Regions from separate parts of the Streptomyces sp. GB4-14 genome, predicted to be linked through region 2. Evidence: riboswitches for the same ligand, from Rfam matches in the RefSeq annotation. Region 2 holds a riboswitch; each other region holds the start of a gene.
The links. Region 2 has a riboswitch for cyclic di-AMP ahead of ELQ39_RS17005 (M23 family metallopeptidase). Riboswitches for the same ligand answer to the same signal wherever they lie in the genome.
Positions count from the first base shown of each region.

Region 1: it holds a riboswitch for cyclic di-AMP, as region 2 does, so the genes downstream of both, ELQ39_RS07420 (M23 family metallopeptidase) here and ELQ39_RS17005 (M23 family metallopeptidase) in region 2, are expected to answer to the same signal.
Region 3: it holds a riboswitch for cyclic di-AMP, as region 2 does, so the genes downstream of both, ELQ39_RS19055 (transglycosylase family protein) here and ELQ39_RS17005 (M23 family metallopeptidase) in region 2, are expected to answer to the same signal.
Region 4: it holds a riboswitch for cyclic di-AMP, as region 2 does, so the genes downstream of both, ELQ39_RS04500 (M23 family metallopeptidase) here and ELQ39_RS17005 (M23 family metallopeptidase) in region 2, are expected to answer to the same signal.

Region 1 is NZ_RZHO01000002.1:1,385,857-1,391,368, forward strand. It holds gene ELQ39_RS07405 (bifunctional acetate--CoA ligase family protein/GNAT family N-acetyltransferase) at 1-1,569, opposite strand, end outside; gene ELQ39_RS07410 (HPr family phosphocarrier protein) at 1,747-2,028, shown strand; gene ELQ39_RS07415 (GntR family transcriptional regulator) at 2,165-2,869, opposite strand; gene ELQ39_RS07420 (M23 family metallopeptidase) at 3,070-3,843, opposite strand; cyclic di-AMP (ydaO/yuaA leader) riboswitch at 3,856-4,021, opposite strand; gene ELQ39_RS07425 (M16 family metallopeptidase) at 4,223-5,512, opposite strand, start outside.
Region 2 is NZ_RZHO01000002.1:3,418,681-3,424,192, reverse strand. It holds gene trmB (tRNA (guanosine(46)-N7)-methyltransferase TrmB) at 1-452, shown strand, start outside; gene ELQ39_RS17010 (PrsW family intramembrane metalloprotease) at 516-1,841, shown strand; gene ELQ39_RS17005 (M23 family metallopeptidase) at 1,947-2,972, opposite strand; cyclic di-AMP (ydaO/yuaA leader) riboswitch at 2,984-3,141, opposite strand; tRNA gene ELQ39_RS17000 (tRNA-Met) at 3,456-3,529, opposite strand; gene ELQ39_RS16995 (dihydrofolate reductase family protein) at 3,594-4,727, opposite strand; gene ELQ39_RS16990 (response regulator) at 4,815-5,474, opposite strand; gene ELQ39_RS16985 (HAMP domain-containing sensor histidine kinase) at 5,505-5,512, opposite strand, start outside.
Region 3 is NZ_RZHO01000002.1:3,852,868-3,858,379, reverse strand. It holds gene eno (phosphopyruvate hydratase) at 1-479, opposite strand, end outside; gene ELQ39_RS19055 (transglycosylase family protein) at 748-1,455, opposite strand; cyclic di-AMP (ydaO/yuaA leader) riboswitch at 1,460-1,628, opposite strand; gene ELQ39_RS19050 (transglycosylase family protein) at 1,848-2,795, opposite strand; gene ELQ39_RS19045 (cytochrome P450 family protein) at 2,988-4,286, opposite strand; gene ELQ39_RS19040 (nucleoside triphosphate pyrophosphohydrolase) at 4,591-5,512, opposite strand, start outside.
Region 4 is NZ_RZHO01000002.1:709,924-715,435, forward strand. It holds gene ELQ39_RS04495 (SGNH/GDSL hydrolase family protein) at 90-875, opposite strand; gene ELQ39_RS04500 (M23 family metallopeptidase) at 1,112-2,038, opposite strand; cyclic di-AMP (ydaO/yuaA leader) riboswitch at 2,043-2,207, opposite strand; gene ELQ39_RS04505 (tyrosine-protein phosphatase) at 2,730-3,527, shown strand; gene ELQ39_RS04510 (DUF6126 family protein) at 3,567-3,695, opposite strand; gene ELQ39_RS04515 (helix-turn-helix domain-containing protein) at 3,692-4,315, opposite strand; gene ELQ39_RS04520 (aspartate aminotransferase family protein) at 4,388-5,512, opposite strand, start outside.

The DNA.
Region 1 (5,512 bases), 2.0 Mb from region 2:
CAGGGACTCGGAGTTGCCGAGGATCGCCACCCGGGGTCCGGCGGGCAGCGGCTGGCGGGCGAGCAGCAGGCCGGCGTCGACCAGTTCGGTGATGGTGTCGACGCGGATCACCCCGGCCTGGCGCAGCAGGGCGGAGACCGTGGCGTGCGGCAGCTGGGTCGCGCGGACGGCGTGCCCGCGCGGGCCCGCCCCGTGGCGCGCGCCCTGCACCACGACCAGCGGCTTGGCGGCGGCGGTGCGGCGGGCGAGGCGGGTGAACTTGCGGGGGTTGCCGATGGACTCCAGGTACATCAGGGCGACATCGGTGTCGGCGTCCTCGTACCAGTACTGCAGGACGTCGTTGCCGGAGACGTCGGCGCGGTTGCCGGAGGAGACGAACGTGGACAGGCCGGTGACACCGGTGACGCCGCCGCCGCGCCGGTGCAGCCGGGACAGCAGCGCGACGCCGATGGCGCCGGACTGGGCGAACAGGCCGATGCGGCCGGCGCGGGGCATGTCGGGGGCGAGCGAGGCGTTGAGCCGTACCTCGGGCGAGGTGTTGATGACGCCGAAGGAGTTCGGTCCGATGATCCGCATGCCGTGTCTGCGGGCCTGCCGGACCAGGGCGCGCTGGCGCTCCTTGCCCCCGGGGCCGGACTCGGCGTAGCCGGCGGAGACCACGACGAGGCCCTGGACGTCGTGCTCGCCGCACTCGGCGACCACCTCGGGGACCCGTTCGGCGGGCACCGCGACGACCGCGAGGTCCACGGGCCCGTCGATGTCACGCACGGAGCGGAAGGCGGGGACGCCGTCGAGTTCCTTCTGTCCCTCCGGCAGCGCCCCGTTGACGGCGTAGAGGCGGCCGGTGAAGCCGCCGTCGCGGATGTTGCCCAGGATGCTGCGTCCGACGCCGCCGGGGGCGCGGCCGGTGCCGATGACGGCGACCGCGCCGGGCGCGAGGAGCCGCTGCACCGAGCGGGCCTCCGCGCGCTGCTCTCGCGCGTACTGCACGGCCAGGGAGCGGTCGGTGGGTTCCAGGTCGAACTCCAGGCGCACCACGCCGTCCTCGAAGCTGCGCTTCTGGGTGTACCCGGCGTCGGTGAACACCTTGATCATCTTGGTGTTGGCGGGCAGCACCTCGGCGGCGAACCGGCGGATGCCGCGCTCCCGGGCGACTGCGGCGATGTGCTCCAGGAGGGCCGAGGCGACGCCCCGGCCCTGGTGGGCGTCCTGCACCAGGAAGGCGACCTCGGCCTCGTCGGCCTCCGCCCCGGTCGCGGGCCGGCCGCCGGCGCCGATGCGGTCGTAGCGCACGGTGCCGATGAAGTCGTCGCCGACGGTCGCCGCGAGCCCGACCCGGTCCACGAAGTCGTGGTGGGTGAAGCGGTGGACGTCCTTGGCGGACAGCCGGGGGTAGGGCGCGAAGAAGCGGTAGTACTTCGACTCGTCGGACACCTGCTCGTAGAAGCTGACCAGGCGCTCGGCGTCGTCGGCGGTGATGGGGCGGATGCGTGCGGTGCCGCCGTCGCGCAGCACCACGTCGGCCTCCCAGTGGGCGGGGTACTCGTGGCGGTCCGACGAGGTCTGCATGGGCCCCAGAGTACGGCTCGCGTCCGACGGCGGCGCGAGGCAGTCTGTGGTGGACGACCGCCGGGCCGAGGCCGCGGCCCGGCGGCCTCGGGGGGCCGTCCCTGACGCCGCTCCGGGCACGCGTCACGATATGGAAGACTGGTCTAGACAACCCTGAACAGTGAAGGGCAGCAACACATGGCTGAGCGCCGCGTCAACGTCGGCTGGGCCGAGGGTCTCCACGCCCGCCCCGCCTCCATCTTCGTCCGAGCCGCCACGGCCGCAGGCGTCCCGGTGACGATCGCCAAGGCCGGGGGCACCCCCGTCAACGCGGCCTCGATGCTGGCCGTCCTGGGCCTGGGCGCCCAGGGCGGCGAGGAGATCGTCCTCGCCTCCGACGCCGAGGGCGCGGACGCCGCCCTGGACCGTCTGGCGAAGCTGGTCGCCGAGGGCCTCGAGGAACTCCCCGAGACCGTCTGAACCGGAATTCCGCACGCGACGGCCGTGCGACACGGAAAGGCCCGCCCCGATCACCGGGCGGGCCTTTCTCTTCCCCATTTCAGGGCAGCAGAAAAACCCCCCGCGATTTCCGCACTCTTTGTATACGGGAACCGTGTTAATGGCGCAGGCCCGTCATGTTTACGGGATGTTGCGAGTTCCTCACACGGTCCGTGCGGACGGCTCGGTCGGCGCCGGAGCCGAACCGCAGCCGGTGCCCGGCGTCCGCCTGCTCGGTGTGCAGCGCCGTCAGGGTCCGCGCCCGCTCGCCGTCGCCGCGCGCCACGGCGTCCACGATCGCGCCGTGCTCCGCCCAGTACGCGACCGGGTCGGAAGGTCCGTCGACCGCGTACATCCAGGCGATCTTGTGCCTGAGCTGGGTCAGCATCGACGTCAGCGCCGGGCTGCCGGAGGCCTGGGCGAGCGTCTCGTGGAACCAGCCGCCCAGCGAGCGGAGGTCGTCGCTGCTGCCCTGACGTGCGCGTTCCTGCCCCAGCCTGACCAGGCCGCGCAGCACTTTCAGATGGGCGTCGGTGCGCCGCTGCGCGGCCCGGGAGGCGCCCAGGGGCTCCAGGAGCCGGCGCATCTCCAGCAGGTCGGCGGCCTCCTGCTCGGTGGGCTCCGCCACGCACGCGCCCGCGTGCCGACGGGTCACCACGAACCCCTCGGCCTCCAGGGTGCGCAGCGCCTCGCGGACGGGGACGCGGGAGACCCCGTAGCGGCGGGCGAGCAGTTCCTCGGTGAGCCGGCTCCCGCGCTCGTAGACACCGGCGACGATGTCGTCCCGGATCGCCGTGCACACCGAGTGCGCGGGAATACGCATGACCGACCTCCGGCTTAATCCCCGTGAAACGTCGACGATTGACGTCCGTTCGTGACTCTATTGCAATCGACGACAATTTCCGACGGCGGACCGGAATCCATACATAATTTTTGGACAGGGGGCGCCCGCACCGACGGGTTCGGAAACGGCGAAAGCCCCGGCTCGCGGAGAGCCGGGGCCCGAAGGCGGGAGGGTGCGCCTCAGATGTTCACGCCGTGCGACCGGAGGTAGGCGACCGGGTCGAGGTCGGAGCCGTACTCGGCGGACATGCGCGCCTCGAAGTGCAGGTGGGCGCCGGTGACGTTGCCGGTGGCGCCGGACAGGCCGATCTGCTCCCCGGCCGCGACCTCCTGGCCCACCGACACCGCGATCGACGACAGGTGCGCGTACTGGGTGTACGTGCCGTCGTGCATCTTGATGACGACCTGATTGCCGTACGCGCCGCCCCAGCCGGCCTCGACGACCGTGCCGACGCCGACGGAGTGGACGGGCGTGCCGCTCGCTGCGTGGAAGTCGATCCCGGTGTGGCTGCCGGACGACCAGATGGCGCCGCCGCTCTGGTACGCGGTCGACACGTACGAGCCGGGGATCGGGGAGACGAAGGTGTTGAGGCGCTTGCGCTCCGCCTCACGCGCGGCGCGCTCCTTCTCGGCACGGGCCTTCTCGGCCTCCTCGGCCGCGCGCTCACGGGCCGCCTCCTCGGCGGCCTTGCGCGCGGCCTCCTGAGCCGCCACGCGGGCGGCCTCGTGCTGGGCGGCGGCCTGGGCGTCGATGCGGTCGGCGACCACGTCGCCCAGGGTGACGACGGGAGTCAGGCCGGTCTGGGCCGAGGCCGGTTCGGCGGCGAGCGCGGGGGCCGCGAGGGTGCCGACGACGCCGGTGCCCGCGAGGGCCGCGACGCCCGCGGCGCGGGCGGTGCCGCGCTGGACGCGGCTGGGACGACGGTGCTTCCCGGTGGCGCGGGTGAACGCCATGTACAAGCTGGTCCTTTCCTTCCCTCTCGCCTACCGGGTTAGCTGACGGGTTCGGAGCAGGAAGGTCTCCTACGGACCCCCTCGCGACACGCGCGGGCGTCCGATTCACCCCAGGGACTTCATGTGGGTCCCCGGCTCCCCTGGCTCGCGCCGTACGGGGACTCGGCGATGACTGTCCGGTGCCGCGGATGCGGCGCACTGCCCGACGAACAGCCCGCATGAAACTAAGCGGGACGCCTCGCAATCCCCAAACGGTTCCCGGGTTTTGTAGCGCATCCCACACGGCAGACAGGCAACCTCCGCCCCAATTCGGGCATAAGGGAGCCCCGGTGACGTACCCGTCACCGGGGCTCCCGCGCGCGTGCGTCCCGCCGCGGCCCTACTCGGCCGTCACGACGGTGACTTCGCCGATGCCGAGCGCCTCCACGGGCGCCTTGATCTGCGCCGCGTCGCCGACGAGCACGGTCACCAGACGGTCCACCGGGAAGGCGTTCACCACCGCCGCCGTGGCCTCCACGGTGCCGGTCGCCGCCAACTGCCGGTACAGGTCGGCCTGGTAGTGGTCCGGCAGGTGCTGCTCGACCTGGTCGGCCAGCGTGCTCGCGACGGCCGCGGCGGTCTCGTACTTGAGCGGCGCCACGCCCACCAGGTTCTGCACGGCGACGTCCCGCTCCTCGTCGGTGAGGCCCTCGGCGGCCAGCGTGCGCAGCACGGTCCACAGGTCGTCCAGCGCCGGGCCGGTGTTGGGGGTGTCGACCGAGCCGCTGATGGCCAGCATAGACGCGCCCGTGCCGTCAGGGGCCGAGCGGAGCACCTGGCCGAACGCCCGTACGCCGTAGGTGTATCCCTTCTCCTCGCGCAGGACGCGGTCCAGACGGGAGGTCAGGGTGCCGCCGAGGCAGTACGTGCCGAGCACCTGCGCGGGCCACACCCGGTCGTGCCGGTCCGGGCCGGTACGGCCGATCAGCAGCTGCGTCTGCACGGCGCCGGGCCGGTCCACGACGACCACGCGCCCGGTGTCGTCCGCGACCACCGGCGGTACGGGCCGCGGCTGCGCCTGGGAGCCCGTCCAGGCGCCCAGGGTGTCGGCGAGCAGCGCGTCCAGGTCGACGCCGGTGAGGTCGCCGACCACCACGGCGGTCGCCGTGGCCGGGCGGACGTGCTTCTCGTAGAAGCCGCGCACCGCCGCGGAGTCGATGCGCGCGACGGTCTCCTCGGTGCCCTGGCGCGGGCGGGACATGCGCGCGCTCGCCGGGAACAGCTCCTTGGCGAGCTCCTTCGCGGCGCGGCGGGACGGGTTCGCCAGCTCGTGCGGGATCTCGTCGAGGCGGTTGCGGACCAGCCGCTCGATCTCACTGTCGGCGAAGGCGGGCGCGCGCAGGGCGTCGGCGACCAGTCCGAGCCCCTTGGGGAGCCGCGAGGCCGGCACCTCGAGGCTGAGGCGGACGCCGGGGTGGTCGGCGTGCGCGTCGAGGGTGGCGCCACAGCGCTCCAGCTCGGCGGCGAACTCCTCGGCGGAGTGCTTGTCGGTGCCCTCGGAGAAGGCGCGCGCCATGATGGTGGCGACGCCGTCCAGGCCCTCCGGCTCCGCGTCCAGGGGCGCGTCGAGGACCACCTCGACGGCGACGACCTGCTGGCCGGGGCGGTGGCAGCGCAGCACCGTCAGGCC
Region 2 (5,512 bases):
TGCTGCACCTCGCCGAGGAGCGCGGCCTGACCAATGTGCGCGTGGCGAACGGCGACGCGATCATCCTGCTGCGCGAGATGCTCACCCCGGACGCGCTGAGCGGGCTGCGCGTGTTCTTCCCGGACCCCTGGCCGAAGAAGCGGCACCACAAGCGGCGGCTGATCCAGCCGGAGTTCCTGACCCTGGCCGCGTCCCGCCTCGCGCCGGGCGCGCTCGTGCACTGCGCCACGGACTGGGAGCCGTACGCGGAGCAGATGCTCGAGGTGCTGACCGCGCACCCCGGCTTCGAGAACACCCGGGAGGACGGCGGTTTCGCGCCGCGTCCCGAGTTCCGGCCGCTCACCCGTTTCGAGCGGCAGGGCCTGGACAAGGGTCATGTGGTGAACGACCTGCTCTTCCGCCGCGTACCGCACGACGACCGCGCCGGGCACCGGGACGGAGGCCCTGCCTGACCTCCCCGGCCCTCCTCCTGAGCCCGCACGCAGCCCTGCCCCTTTCTCGTTAGGGTCGAATCCGTGGCCAGCAGCCCTCCGCACCCGCCGTACCCCGGCGCAGTTCCCGGCAGCACGCTGCGGCACCCGCACTGGTGGCAGCGCCCGGCGGTCCGCTACGGAGCGGTGGTCACGCTGCTGGCCCTGTCCGGTCTGGTGATCCTCGCGCTGGTGCGGGAGCAGACGGGCACGCAGGGCTTCCTGGTGGGTCTGGGACTGGCCGTGCTGCCGGTGCCCCTGCTGCTCGCGGCGTTCCGCTGGCTGGGGCGGGTGGAGCCGGTCCCCTGGCGGAACCTGCTGTTCGCCTTCGCCTGGGGGGCGTGCGCGGCGGCGCTGATCGCGATCGTGGCGAACAGCTTCGCCACCCGGTGGATAGCGACGACCACCGCCGACCCGGCCGGCGCCGACACCCTGGGCGCGACGGTCATAGCGCCGGTCGTGGAGGAGACGGCGAAGGCTGCGGCGGTGCTGCTGCTCTTCCTGTTCCGCAGACGCGACTTCCACGGGATCCTCGACGGCGTGGTGGCGGCCGGGTTCACCGCGACCGGTTTCGCGTTCACCGAGAACGTCCTTTACCTGGGCAACGCCTTCGGCACCGACCAGCTCACCGGCGGCAGCGGCATCGCCTCGGTCACCGCGGCGACCTTCTTCGTCCGCGTCGTCATGTCGCCCTTCGCGCACCCCCTGTTCACCGTGCTCACCGGACTCGGCTTCGGCGCGGCCGCCCTGACCGCCGACCGCCGGCGGGTGCGGCGCGTCCTCCTCCCCCTCGCCGGGCTGCTCCTCGCGATGGGCATGCACGCTCTGTGGAACGGCTCCACCACGCTCGGCCGGTTCGGCTTCATCGCGGTGTACGGGGCGTTCATGGTGCCGACGTTCGGGCTGCTGACCTGGCTGGTGGTGTGGACGCGGCAGCGGGAGCTGCGGACCGTGCGCACGGAGCTGCCCGCGTACGTGGTGGCGGGCTGGCTGCGTCCGGCGGAGCCGTTCGCGCTGGGCTCGATGCGGGCGCGGCGCCTCGCCCGGAAGGCGGCCCGTGAGCACGGGGGCAGGCCGGCCGCGCGGGCGGTCGCCCAGTACGAGGCGTACGCGACCCAGCTGGCGTTCCTGCGGCACCGGGGCCGCGCGGGGAAGGCCGGGGCGGACTTCGCGACGCGGGAGCGGGAGCTGCTGCTGGAGCTGTGGCACCGGCGCGCCGCGGCCCGGCCGGCGCTGGAGCACGCGGCCCGGCTCACGGCGCCCCCGGTGCCGTACGGCGCGGGGTGGGCGTACGGGCCCGTCCCGGCGGCGTGGCCCGCGCAGGGCCGGCCGCCGTATCCGGCGTACGGAGAGAACCCCTACCGCCGCTGAGAAGGTCCCGGACATGCGGAACCGGCAGCCCTGACGTCGGGGGGTCGTCGTCGGGGCTGCCGGCGTTCACGGCGTCGGCGGCCGGGAGACGGCCGCCGGGGTGGTTCAGACGGAGAGGCCCTTGCCGGCCAGCCAGGCGGCCGGGTCGACGCCGCCGGAGGTGCCGGCGGGGTGGACCTCGAGGTGGAGATGGGCGCCGGTCACGTTGCCGGTCGCGCCGACACGGCCGATCACGTCGCCGGTGTTGACCTTCTGGCCGACGCTGACGTTGATCGACGACTGGTGGGCGTACCAGACCTCGGTGCCGTCGTCGAGGGTGAGCACGGTCTTGTAGCCGTACGAGCCGTCCCAGCCCGCGGAGGTGATCGTGCCGGTGTGGACCGCCTTGATCAGGGTGCCGGTGGGCGCGGCGAAGTCGAGGCCGGTGTGGTAGCCGGAGGACCAGTAGGCGCCGGCCTGACCGAAGGTCGAGGTGATGGTGTACGAGGAGGTCGGCAGCGCGTACTGCTTGGCCAGCTCGGCGAGACGCTCGGCCTCGGCCTTCTTCGCGGCCTCCTCCTCCGCCTTCTTCTTGGCGGCCTCGGCCTTCTCCTTGGCCTCCTTCTCCGCCTTGGCGGCGGCCTCGGCGGCCTCCTTCTCGGCGGCGGCGAGGGCGGCGGCCTGCGCCTTGCTCTGCGCCTGGCCCTGCTGCTGCTCGACCTGGGCCATGATGCGGGCGCGCAGCGCCTCGCCGGCTCCGGCGCCCTCCTCCGTGCCGGTGTCGGCGGCGGCCATCCGGCCGATGTCGCTGAGGGGGGTGCTGGAGCCCTTCGGGGTTTCCTCGTCGGAGATGAGGGAACCCACGTTGGGAAGGTCGGGCATGGAGATGGAGACAGGCGGCTTGCCGGTCTGGGCGCTGGCCATGCCGCCGGCGCCGACGGCGGCTATGACGCCGACACCGAGGACGGTGGAGCTGCGGGCGAGTCCGCCTCCGCGCTGCTTGGCGACGCGGTGCCGGCCGCGCACGGGGCGCACGGACTCCGCGGTGGGGTTCCACTCCTCGAAGGGGCCCTCGTCGGCGCCGGGGGCGCCGTAGGCGAAGGTGTCGCTCGGCTTGAACGGGGCCTCGGGGGCAGGCGGGTTGGACGCCACGTGGGCGCGCTCCTTTCCTTCCTTCTCGCCTACCGGGTTAGCTGACGGGTTCGGAGCAGGAAGGTCTCCTACGCGCGTATACGAACCGTGCTTCCACGGCGGTATCCGCCCGATTCACCCCATGGTGGTGGTTCCCCGGTTCCCTTGCGGGATTCGGCGCGTGCGCACGGAGCCGCCTTCTGTGACGGCTGGGACGACCGCGCTGCGTTATCGAACGTTAATAGACGCGGGGTCCGGATTCCAAGCCGTTCCTCTTGATCGTTAACGATTTCCGCGCGGACTTAAGTGCCATGAGGGGGCGAAAACGGGCGAGTTGACTGCACCGTTGACGACCCGTCGAACCTGACGGTGCGTCAGTTGTTATGCGCTGCGGCGCCGTTCCCTCACTGTGCGTGAGAAGCGGGGTGCAGGCGGGGAACGGGCGTCGTCGTGGAGAAACACCGAGGGCCGGAACCCTTTCGGATTCCGGCCCTCGGCCTTCAGTAGCGGGGACAGGATTTGAACCTGCGACCTCTGGGTTATGAGCCCAGCGAGCTACCGAGCTGCTCCACCCCGCGTCGGTAAACACCAGTGTACGGCATCCACGGGGCCCGATGCACACCACTTCCCCCGCGGGCGCGATCAGCCGCCCAGCAGGTGCGCGTTCGGCGCCTTCGCGCGCTGCTCGAAGTCCGGCAGCACCAGCACCGTGGCGCCCCCGTCCGTCAGTACGGCGCTGCCGTCGGCGTCCGTCACGAAGGTGTCCGGCTCCCGCCAGGCCGTGACCACCCTGCGCACCCCCGCGTCCAGGATCAGCCGTGCGCAGGGCGCCGGCCGGGACGCGCGGCGGGCGCACGGTTCCAGGCTGGAGTAGACGGTGGCGCCGGCCAGCCGCGGGTCGGTGGGGTCGGCCTTGGCGAGCGCGGCCTCCTCCGCGTGCACCACCGGGTCGTCGCCCTCCCGGGAATGGCCCCGCGCCAGCTCGGTGCCGTCGGCGGCGACCACGACCGCGCCGACGCTGAACGCGGTCCCGGAGGGCGGGCACTGCGCGGCCAGGTCGCAGGCGAGGGCGAGCCAGTGGCGGTCGGCGGCGGACGGCAGCGCTCCGGTGCCGGGCGCGGTGGGCTCGTAGCGCATCAGGACGACGTCGCCGAGGGGCCGGGTCTCGACCAGGCGCAGCCGCCCGCCCTGGTAGGAGCCGGGGCCGAACAGGCGTGGGGCGTCCGGGTCGCCGACGAACAGCGGGGCGAGGACGAGCTGGAGCTCGTCGGCGAGGCCCTGGGTCGTCAGCTGGGTGTGGATCCGCCCGCCGCCCTCCACCATCAGCCGCCGTACCCCGCGCACGTCGTGCAGGTGCTCCAGCAGCCGCCGCCAGTCCAGGGCGTCGCCGAGCGGCACGACGTCCGCGGCGATGCCCAGGGCGCGGGCCCGTTCGGCGCCCTTGCCGGTGGTGTACAGGACCTTCTCGCCGCCGGTGTGCCAGAAGCGGGCCGCCGGGTCCAGGTCGCCGGAGCCGCTCACCGTGACCTTCAGCGGGTACTCCGGCAGGCCGTCGGCGACCCGGCCGGCGCGGCGCTCGGGCGAGTTGACCAGCAGCCGGGGGTTGTCGGCGCGGATCGTGCCGGCGCCGACCAGGATGGCGTCCACGGACGCCCGTACCTCGTCGACCCGGTCGAAGTCGGCCGGGCTCGACAGCAGCAGCCGCTCCGGGCCGGTGTCGTCCAGGTAGCCGTCGAGGGAGACGGCGGCGGACAGCAGGACGTACGGGTACGGCATCGGCGGGCTCTCCCGGGTTGCGGGCGGCGGCGGGACCGCTGCGCGGTCCGGCTCCAGTCTGGCAACCCGTGCGGCCGGGGGCGGAGGTCAGGGCTCGATCAGACCGACCCGGATGGCGTACCGGGTGAGCTCCAGGCGGTCCTTCAGGCCCAGCTTGGCGAGCAGATTGGCACGGTGCCGCTCCACCGTCTTGGGGCTGATCACCAGCATGTCCGCGATCTGCTGCGAGGTGTGGCCCTCGGCGACGAGCTTGAGGATCTGCTCCTCGCGGTCGGTGATGGCCTTCGCCGGCAGGGTCCGCCCCTCGCGCGCGAGGTCGAGGTAGTTGTGGATGAGGGCGTTGACCGCCCCCGGGTAGAGGAAGGGCTCGCCCCGCATGGTGGCGTGGCAGGCCTGCACGAGGTCCTGGTCGGCGACCGACTTGAGGACGTAGCCGGAGGCCCCGGCGGCCAGCGCCTCGAAGAAGAACTGCTCGTTGTCGTACATGGTCAGCACCAGGATCCGGGTCTCCGGCAGCGTGCGGGAGAGCTCACGGGCCGCCTGCAGACCGGTCAGGCGCGGCATGGCGATGTCGAGGATGGCCAGGTCGGGGCGGTGCTCCCGGGCCAGTTCGAGGGCTTCCGCGCCGTCGGCGGCCTCCGCGACCACGGTCAGGTCCGGTTCGCCGTCCAGGATGAGACGGACCCCCCGGCGGACCAGCGCGTGGTCGTCGGCGAGGAGGATGCGGGTGCGGGAGGCGTCTGTCATGGTTCAGCGTTTCCGGTCGGGGGACGTCGGTCACGGGG
Region 3 (5,512 bases), 430 kb from region 2:
ACGTTGGAGTCGGCGTGCGAGCCGCCGTTCAGGATGTTCATCATCGGCACCGGCAGCAGGTGCGCGTTCGGGCCGCCCAGGTAGCGGAACAGCGGCAGGTCGCTGGCCTCGGAGGCGGCGTGCGCGACGGCGAGCGAGACGCCGAGGATGGCGTTGGCGCCGAGCGAGCCCTTGTTGTCGGTGGCGTCCAGGTCGAACATCGCCTGGTCGATCAGGCGCTGCTCGGTGGCGTCGTAGCCGACGAGCTCCGGGCCGATCTGCTCGATGACGGCCAGGACGGCCTTCTCGACGCCCTTGCCCAGGTAACGGCCGGCGTCGCCGTCACGGAGTTCGATGGCCTCGAAGGCGCCGGTGGAGGCGCCGGACGGGACGGCGGCACGACCCGTGCTGCCGTCGTCGAGGCCGACCTCGACCTCGACCGTGGGGTTGCCTCGGGAGTCCAGGATTTCCCGGGCTACGACGACGTCGATGGACGGCACGAGCATCTCCTTCTTGGGATGTGACGCGGGTGAGCGGGGCCGCGGGGGCCCTGCGGGTCCGAGCCTAACCGGCTCCGGGCGATCGGCCATCTCGCCGCCCGCCTCATGGACAGAACCGAGAATAGATTGTTTCCGGACGGAACAAAGCCGGTTCGGGAAACCGTGACCGGAACGCGTCCGGACATGACCCCGCCCCGGTGCGTACGGGGGAAGAAACGCACCGGGGCGGGGAGCCCGTGGGGACGGGGAGGGACCTGGCGGTCGCTGCTTACTTGAGGTGCAGCTGCTGGCCCGGGTAGATGAGATCGGCGTCGTCGACGATGTCGTCGTTCAGCTCGAACAGCTTCGCCCAGCCGCCCTTGACCTCGTGCTCCGCGGCGATGGAGCTGAGGGTGTCACCCTTGACGACCTTGTACTCGCCGTCGCCCTTCTCGACCTTCTTGCCGGTCGGGGTGGTCACGGTCTTCTTCTCGGCCTTCTGCTCGGCCGGGGCGGCCGGGGCGGCCTGGCGCTCGGCGGAGCGGGAGGCCTTCTGCTCGCTCTCACGCGACTCGGTCGAGCCGGACTCCTGCGAGGAGCCCTCGGCGGAGCCGCCGTCGTAGGAGGCGTTGGACAGGCCGGTGCCGCAGACCGGCCAGGCGCCCTTGCCCTGGCCCGCGAGGACCTTCTCGGCGATCTCGATCTGCTGGGCCTTGGAGGCCTGGTCGGCGGTGGCGGCGTACTGCGTGCCGCCGTACGCGGCCCAGGTGGAGGCGGAGAACTGCAGACCGCCGTAGTAACCGTTGCCGGTGTTGATGGACCAGTTGCCGCCGGACTCGCACTGGGCGACGGCGTCCCACTCGGACGCGGTGGCCGCGGAGGCGGTGCCGGACGCCATCAGCGGGCCGGCGACGGCGGCGCCGGCGACACCGGCGATGGCGATGGCGCGAGTGGCCTTGGACGGACGACGGTGCTTGCCCTTGCCGGAAAACAGCATGGATGGATCCCCTCACCGACGCCTACGAGGTGAGCTGTCGGGTTCGGGCCGGTTGAGTTGCCCGGCCACGTCCCTCCCGGGACGCGGCTTCACCCCGAGCCGTACCGGACGTCAACCGTCCGGTCGCGGCACTTACCTGGGTCCCCCGCTCCTGCCTACGGCGCATGACGCGACGACTGTTCCCGTGCTGCCACTGGCAGGATTCGGCGTGGCGGCAGCCGGGGCCCGCGGTGGCGAGCGGTCACGACCGTAAGCACGTGATCGACGGAATTTCAAAGATGATCAGGGCCTCTGAGACCTATCTCTCACAGTCCTTATTACGGACATTCAGCCCTTATCGCTCCGTCAACTGCCGCCGTCCGCAGGCGTCTTCGACCGCCCGTTTCCTACCGCTATTCGGCGGTCTCGGCGTCCACCAGGAGCCGCTGGCCAGGCAGGATGAGGTCCGGGTCGTCGCCGATGACCTGCTGGTTCTCCACGTAGAGCGCCGTCCATCCGCCGGTCAGGGCAAGGGAGTCGGCGATGGAGGCCAGGCTGTCGCCGTTCTGGACGGTGTAGCGGTCGTCGGCGATGCCGGCGGGCGTGTCCACGGAGGGCGAGGCGTGCCGGCCGGACGACGGGGTCCCGGCGTCGGCGGTCGCGTCCTCCTGCGCGCTGGGACCGCGGTGACGGCCCGAGCCGCTGTCCTCGGACCCGGTGACGGCCGAAGAACCGGTACTCTGCCCCGACTTGTCCGACTCGTCACCTTCGGGGGTGGCGGAGGCGGAGGCGGACGGGGAGGCGGAGGCGCCGGCGTCCGCGCCACTCTTGACCTCACCGGACGAACCGGACGTGGCCGACGGAGAGGGGGAAGCGGACGAATCACCGGATTCCGGCGAACCGGACGGTGTGCCGGTGCCGCCGGTCCCGGAGTCGTCCCGGTCCGTACCGTCCGGCACGCCCGGGTCGACGTTCGGGGACGCGGTGTCCTGGTTCAGACCCGTGAGCAGGCCGCAGGCGCGCCACTTGCCGACCCCCTGGTCGGCGAGGATCCTCTCGGCCACGGTGATCTGCTGGTTGCGGCTGGCCTCGTCGGCGCTGGGCGCGAACTCCAGGCCGCCGTAGTTCTCCCAGTCGTCCTGGGTCAACTGCAGGCCGCCGTAGTAGCCGTTGCCGGTGTTCTGGCTCCAGGAGCCGCCGCTCTCGCACTCCGCGACCCGGTCCCAGGTCTCACCGTCCGCCGCGCTGGCGGCGCCCGCCCCGAGGAGCGGGATCGCGATCGCGGAGCCGGTCACCCCGGCGGCGACGAGCAGAGCCGGAGCCTGGCGGGGGCGACGGTGTCGGCCGTTCCCGGAGAGCATGCGGAAGCCTTTCACTCGGCAGCAAGGACCGGCACGGGCGAGCAAAACCTTGCGGCGCGCCGTACTTGATGGGTGAACGTATAGGCAGTCGATCACTTGTCACAAGTTCATGCCGTGCAGATCACATGGAGATCACAGAGTTGAGCATGTCTCAGGTTTCCGCGCGTCGGCCCCCGGGCACGGACAGGAAGGTCAGGTGTGTCCTGAACTCCGCCCTGAACGCGGAGGGGAGAATTCCACCGGAAGCGTGCGGAGTCCCCGCATGATGAGGCCGCCGCGCCAGCGCAGTTCGGCCGGATCCGCGGCGAGCCGGAGGTCCGGAAGGCGCGTCAGAAGCGTGGCGAGCGCGGTCTGCCCCTCCAGGCGCGCGAGCGGGGCGCCCAGGCAGTAGTGGATGCCGTGCCCGTACCCCAGGTGCTGGTTGTCGCGGCGGCCCAGGTCCAGGGTGTCCGGGTCGGTGAACCGCTCCGGGTCCCGGTCGGCCGCGGCCAGCACGACGAGCACCGGGTCGCCGGTCTCGATCCGCTGCCCGCCGATGACGACCGGTTCCGTGGCGAACCGCCAGGTCGCCAGCTCCACCGGGCCGTCGTAGCGGAGCAGTTCCTCCACCCCGGTCGCCAGCAGCCCGCGGTCCCCCTCGGCCAGCGCCCGCTGCAGACGCTCCCGCTGCCCGGGGTGCGTGAGCAGGGCGTAGGTGCCGTTGCCGATCAGGTTGACCGTCGTCTCGAAGCCGGCGAAGAGGAGGATGAACGCCATCGCGGCGGCCTCGTTCTCCGTGAGGTGCTCGCCGTGGTCGGAGGCGCGGATCAGACCGGAGATGAGGTCCTCGCCGGGGGCGGGCTCGGCGGGCAGCGCCTGACGCTTGCGGTGGATCAGCTCGGCGAGGTAGGCGCGCATCTTCTTCACCGACCGCGCCACCCCGCCGCGCGGGCCGCCGCCGTGACGGATCATCATGCCCGCCCAGTCCCGGAAGTCGTCCTGGTCCTCGCGCGGGACGCCGAGCAGGTCGCAGATGGCGTAGATGGGGAGGGGGAAGGCGAAGTCGTGGATGAGATCGGCGGTGCCGCCGCCGTTCGTCGTGAAACGGTCGATGAGGTCGTCCGTGAGTTCCTGCACGCGGGGGGCGAACTCGGCCACGCGGCGCGGGGTGAACGCCTTGCTGACCAGGCGGCGGAGGCGGGTGTGGTCCGGGGGGTCGATGTTCAGCAGGTGCGTCATGAGGTCGGCCTGCCGCTCGCCCGGGATGCCGGTCTTGCCCTTCGCGTGCGCGGGCTCGTCGTGGTGCGCGGGGTTCTTCGACAGACGGTTGTCGGCGAGGGTCTGACGGGCGTCGGCGTAACGGGTGACCAGCCAGGCGTCGACGCCGCTGGGCAGCTTCGTCTTGTGCACGGGGGCGTGCTCGCGGAGCCAGGCGTAGGCGGGGTAGGGGTTGGCCGCGAACTCCCATGTGAACAGGTCGGGGGCCGGGGAGGGGGGTGACTGGTCACGCATGGGGTGACCCTAACGGGCCGGGGATTCGGGGCCGCGGGCCCGTGCGGGTGGGTGGGGGCTGGGCGCGCAGTTCCCCGCGCCCCTGGAAGGGGGTGGCTCGCACCGCGAGTATGTGCGGGTCCGCGGGACTTGCTCGCGCCGTTCCCCGCGCCCCTTCAGGCCCTGACGGGCCTGGCATCGGGCCGGCGGGCCCGTGCGGGTGAGTGAGGGCTGGGCGCGCAGTTCCCCGCGCCCCTTCAGGCCCTGAGGGGCGCGGGGAACTGCGCGAACGGGGGTTCGGGGGCGGGGCCCCCGTGGTGGTGGGTCAGCCGCCCCCGGTCTTTTCCGTCGCGCGGATCGCGTCCCGGTACACCCGGGCGGCAGCCCGAAGAGCCGCTTCCGCGTCCACCCCCTCCGCCTCCGCCCGCGCGGCCAGCGCCAGCAGCTCGTAGCCGATCCCCTCCCCGGAGGGGAGAGGAACGGACAGGCCCGCCGAGCGGGCCCGCGACGCCAGCTTGGTGGCGAGCGCCAGCGCCGGCTGCCCCACCGGCACCCCGTCCGTGACGGACTCCCTCCGCTTCTCCTCCGCCTTCGTCCGCATCCAGTGCGCCTTGACCTCCTCCGGCGTCCGCGCCGTCTCCTCCCCGAAGACGTGCGGATGCCGGTGGACGAGCTTGGCGACGATCCCGCCCGCGACGTCGTCGACCGAGAAGGGCTCCTCCGGGTGCTCCTCGGCGATGCGCGCGTGGAAGACGACCTGGAGCAGCACGTCCCCCAGTTCCTCGCGCAGCTCGTCCCGGTCGCCGTCCTCGATGGCCTCGACGAGCTCGTACGCCTCCTCGATGCCGTACTTGGCGAGGCCCTTGTGGGTCTGCTGCGAGGACCAGGGGCACTCGGCGCGGATGCGGTCCATGACCTGGACCAGGTCGAGCAGGCGGGCGCCGGGCAGGTCGTAGGAGGCGGGCAGCAGCTCCAGCTCGGGCATGCGGACCCGGCCGCTGCCGGCCATCCGCGCCAGTCCGTCGGTGAGCGCGGGCTCGCCCTCGCCGGTCGCGACGACGACCACCGTGCGGCCGCCGGCGCAGGCGTCGACGACCTCCTCCGCGGTGGGCGCGGCCTCCTCGACGGCTATTCCGGCCTCGCGCAGGTACGGCAGCTGCGGGTGGGCGCCGTCCGCGCACAGCACCCGGTCGGCCGTGCGCAGGACCTGCCAGGCGGGCCAGGACAGCAGTCCTGGCGCGACCCGG
Region 4 (5,512 bases), 2.7 Mb from region 2:
GGCGCGGGGAACTGCGTGACCAGCCACGCACCCGTCCGCACACGCCCCGCGCCCGGCCGTCCCGCCTCCTGGCATCACGCCTCCTGGCGTCACGCCACCTTCGCGATCCTCGAGCGGATGTCCGCCGGGGACAGCGTCCCCTTCGCCGTGACGTGGTCGCCCGAGGACTCGCCTCGGAGGCGGCGGCCGATCCACGGGACCAGGTACTCGCGGGCCCAGTGGACGTCGTCCCGGCGGACCTCAAGGGTGCCGCGCGGCGGGAGAGGGGGCCACGGCTGCTCCGGGTCGGCCGGGACCCTGAGACCGAGGGCGAGGCCCGCGCGCAGTGCGACGCGGGTGTGGCCCTCGGGCGACAGGTGCAGCCGGTCGGCGTCCCACGCCCTGCGGTCCTGCACGCTGCGCAGCGACCACAGGTCGAGCACCGGGCAGCCGTACCGGTCGGCGACGGCCCTGACGTGCCCGTTGTACGTGGCGATCTTGCCGCGCAGATGCTTGAGCAGCGGGACGCCCCGGGTGTCGAACCCGGTGGTCACCAGGACCGTGCCGGCCACCGCCGCGAGCTGGGCGACCGCCTTCTCGAATCGCTCGGCCACCTCGTCCGGGTCGGTGCCCGGGCGCAGGATGTCGTTGCCGCCCGCGCAGAAGGAGACCAGGTCGGGGGCGAGTTCGACGGCCCGGGGCACCTGGTCGGCCACGATCTGGTCCAGCAGCTTGCCGCGTACGGCGAGATTGACGTACCGGAAGTCGCCCTCGGGCCTGCGGTCGGCGAGCAGAACGGCGAGCCGGTCGGCCCAGCCGACGAACGCCCCGTCGGGGCCGGGGTCGCCGACGCCCTCGGTGAAGCTGTCCCCCACCGCCACGTACGACCCGATCACTGTTGCCTTGTCACTCTTCGAATCGTCTGCCACAGCCGGACATGATTCACCTTCGGATGTGACCTACGCGACCGTAGGCGGGGGTTGACGCGCGGTGAGATAAGCCACTTCAAGGTTTGGCCAAGCCAGGAATAGGTACGGCCCGGGCCCGCCACCGGCCCGGACACGCCGAAGGCCGGCCCCGTGGATCGGGGTCGGCCTTCGGCGCGCGTGTCAGGAAGGGTGCCGCTCGGGGGTCAGATGGAGACGCCCTTGCCGCGGAGGTACGAGATCGGGTCCACGTCCGAGCCGTAGTCAGGGCTGGTCCGGATCTCGAAGTGCAGGTGCGGGCCGGTCACGTTGCCGGTCGCACCGGAGAGACCGACCTGCTGGCCGGCGCTCACCGTCTGGCCCGCCGAGACGGACAGCGAGGACAGGTGGGCGTACTGGGCGTAGTGGCCGTCGTTCAGCTTGATGACTACCTGGTTGCCGTACGCGCCGCCCCAGCCGGCGGAGACGACGGTGCCGGCGCCGACGGCCTTCAGGGAGGTGCCGGTCGGGACGCTGAAGTCCACACCGGTGTGGTAACCGCTGGACCACATGCTGCCGGCCACCTTGTAGGCGGTGCCGATGCCGCCGCCGGGCACCGGGGAGGTGAAGCCGGAGGCGGAAGCGGTCTGCGCGGACGCCTCGTTGGAGGAGGACTCCTCGGCGGTCTTCTGCGCGGGCTGCTCGGCCGGCTTCTCGGCCTTGGGCGCGGCGGGCTTGGCGGCCTGCGGCGAAGTGGACTGCTCCGGCGCGCTCTTGGCGGCGGCCTTGCCGTCGATGGAGAGCTTCAGACCCGGGTGGATGAGCGACGGGTCGTCACCGACGGCCTCGCGGTTGTCCGCGTAGAGCTGCTTCCAGCCACCGTCGACGTGCTCGGTCTCGGCGATCTTGGCGAGGTAGTCGCCGGCCTTCACGGTGTACGTGCGGGCCTCGTCGCCCTTTTCGGCCTTGGCCTGCTGGCCGGTCACGGAGAGCGACTGGACCGAGGTCCCGGGGGCGGACTGCGGCGTCGCGGCGTGCGCGCCGGTGGCGCCGAGGAACGGCAGGGCGAGAGCGGCGCCACCGGTTCCGGCGACGGCGATGGTGCGGGTGAAAAGCTGAGCCTTGGTACGGCGGTGCTTACCCTTCGCGGGCATGACGAATTCCTCTCCGGCGCCTACGAGGTGAGCTGTCGGGTGCGGACTGGAGATGTCCGGCCGCGTTGCTGCGCGGCTTAACCCCAAGCCTGTTTCCGGGGCCCGGAACAGGCAGTTGTACCTGTGGGTCCCCCGCTCCTGCCGTACGTCGGGTCAGTGTGTGCGGGCTCCGGGCGGCGGCAGGATTAGGCGTTCCGTCCGGATCGGTTGGGAACGTAAGCGACCTCGACGCGGCGAAACAAGCGCGGGTTCCCGGAAACCCCCTTTCGCCGTGATCGAAAGGGGGAAATGACGTCACCGTGCGTCGATCCCGTGGGCGACTCGCTCGCGAATTCCCTTGCCGCGGAGGGGGATTACGTGAACATGGCGACAGCATACGGTCACCGATATGACGATGCTCACGCGCCCCCTCCTCAATTCCCTTTCTACCGGGGCACGTTATATTCAATCACCCTAACCGGACAGTTCGCCTCAATTTCGTCAAATTCGGATGCCACAGCCGACACATTCGCGACATCCTGATCTTGTCGAAGGCAGCCTCTCGCTCACTCCCCACAATTGAACAAAACACGACACACTCCAACACTTCACCGGGCGGCCGACAACTCATTGCCCCAGGCAGGCATGTCGTATCGTCGAGTGGTGCCCGTCGACGAGCCGCGGCGACGGCGCGGAGTGGGAGGAGCCGTCCGTGACGCAGGAGATCCCGTCGACCGAGCCTCAGCTGACCGGGGTGCGCAACTTCCGCGACGTGGGCGGGCTGCCCACGGTGGACGGCCGGCGGGTGCGGCACGGGGTGCTGTTCCGCAGCGGTCACCTCGCCCACGCCACCGAGGAGGACGCCGCGTTCCTGGCCTCGCTCGGTCTGCACACCGTGTTCGACTTCCGCAACGCGGCCGACCAGAAGCTGGAGGGTCCGGACGTCGAGCTGCCGGGCGTGCGCAACGTCAACCTGCCGCTCAGCGACCCGGCCGACGGCGCGGAGTTCTGGAAGATGGTGCGCGACGGCGACCTGGACCAGCTGCGCGCGATCCTCGCCGACGGCCAGGGCGCCGACCGCATGATCACCTCGTACCGCATGATCATCAAGGAGCGCACCTCCGAGCACTCCCAGGTGCTGCGCGCGCTGGCCGAGGACAGCGTCCCCGCGCTGATGCACTGTGCGGCCGGCAAGGACCGCGCGGGCCTCTCGGTGGCGGTGACGCTGCTCGCCGTGGGCGTGGAGCGCGACGCGATCGTCGAGGACTACCTCAAGTCCAACGCCAAGCACCGCCGCTACAAGGTGCGGCGCAGCGGCAGCTCCCCCGACGCCTACTCCCCCGAGGTGATGGAGCTGCTCAGTCCGCTCTTCGACGCGCGTGAGGAGTATCTGGCGGCCGCCTTCGACACGGTCGAGGAGACCTGGGGCGGCGTGGACGCCTACCTGGAGCAGGGGCTCGGGCTCACCCCGGCCCACCGGGAGCGGCTGCGCGAGCGCCTGCTCGACTGACTCCCGCCCCGCCGCCCCCTTTTCGCCGCCCCGCGGCCGCTACTTCTTCGGCGCGATCTCGAAGAGGAAGTAGATGAAGGCCGCGAAGAGGTGTCCGACCACGATGTAGACGAACAGCCGGATCCACAGGGCCCGGGGGAACTTCTCCTCCATGTCCTTACCGCTCACGGGGTCTCTCCAGGGGTCGGGCCCAGGCACAGGGTGGCCGTGGGACTCTGCAACAGGGTGTGCACGAACAGCAGCTCGACCCCGTCGGGGTCCTGAGCGGCGATGCGGTGCGGGGTGAGCGAGTCGAAGTGGGCGCTGTCGCCCGGGGACAGCCGGTGCAGGGTGTCCCCGAGACGCAGCCGCAGCCGTCCCTTGAGGACGTACAGCCACTCCTCGCCGGGGTGGACGCGCACGATGTCGCCCTGGGAGCCGTGCGGCACCTGGACCCGCAGCGCCTGCATGCCGCGTCCGGCGGCTCCGGCCTGCCAGTACGTCCAGCCGCCGGCCGCGGTGGGTTCCATGTCGGCGGCGCGCACCACGGCGTCCCGGTCGACGGCCGCCTCCCCGAGGAGCTCGGAGACGGTCGTACCGTAGATCCGGGCGAGGGAGAGCAGCATCGGCAGCGAGGGCTGCCGCTGACCGGTCTCCAGCCGGGAGAGGTGGGCGGGCGACAGTCCCGCCTGCCGGGAGGCGGCCTCCAGTGTCAGGGAGGCCCGCCGGCGCAGGGCGCGCAGCTGGGGAGCGACCGCGGGAAGCGCCTCGGCAGGCTCGTCCCGCGGGTCGGTCTCGGAGGAGCTCATGCCTCCATTGAGCACCGAGGATTGCCTCTGGGGCAATTTCCTTGCCCCAGAGGCAAATCCTGTCGGACCCGGTCAGCGGTTGGCGACCGCCTGCTTCACCAGGGTCCTGCCGAAGTCCCAGATGAGTCCGCCCTCGTGCGCGTCGTCCATCACCGCGGTGAAGGCGTCCACGAACCGGTTCACGTCCCCCTCGTCGATGATCAGCGGAGGAATCAGCTTGATCACCTCCAGGTGATCGCCGGAGACCTGGGTGAGGACACGGTGCCGCTGGAGCAGCGGCACCACCACCATCTGCGCGAAGAGTCCCTTGCGGGCCGCCTGGAGCACGGCCCAGCGCGAGCGCAGCTTCAGCGAGCGGGGCCGGCCGAACTCGATGCCGATCATCAGGCCCCGGCCGCGGACGTCGGCGAGCAGCTCGTAGCGGTCGGTCAGGGCGGCCAGCCGGGTCCGCAGGAGGTCCCCGACGGCGCGCACGTGCGCCACGATCTGCTCGTCCTCCATGACCGACAGCACCGCGAGGCCCGCCGCCATGGCCTGCGCGTTCGAGCCGAAGCTGGCGGAGTGCACCAGCACCCGGTCCATCGACGAGAAGACCTTCTTGAAGATCCAGTCCTTGCCGAGCGTGGCCCCCACCGGCACGTACCCGCCGGACAGCGCCTTGGCCACGCACACCAGGTCCGGCTCCACGCCCTCCTCGTGCTGGTAGGCGTAGAAGTCGCCGGTGCGGCCCAGCCCGGTCTGCACCTCGTCGGCGATCAGCAGCGCCTTGTGGCGGTGCAGCAGGTCCTGCGCCGCCCGCAGATAGCCGGGCGGGGCCTCGTGCACGCCCTTGCCCTGGATCGGCTCCACGATCAGCGCCGCCACGTCGCCCTTGCGCAGCTCCCGCTCCAGCGCGTCCAGGTCCCCGAGCGGCACGGCGGTGTCGGGCAGCAGCGGGGCGAACCCGTCCCGGAAGCCGGACTCGCCGTTGACGGACAGGGCGCCGGTGGTCAGCCCGTGGAAGGCGTGCTCGCAGTAGAGCACCCTGGGCCGGCCGGTCGCGTAGCGGGCGAACTTCAGGGCGCCCTCCACCGCCTCCGTGCCGCTGTTGCCGAAGAACACCCGGTCCAGGTGCGGGCTGTGGACGAGGAGCCGTTCGGCGAGCAGGCCCGGCAGCGGCTGGCAGTCGAAGCGGGTGAGGTCGGCGAGCGACAGGTC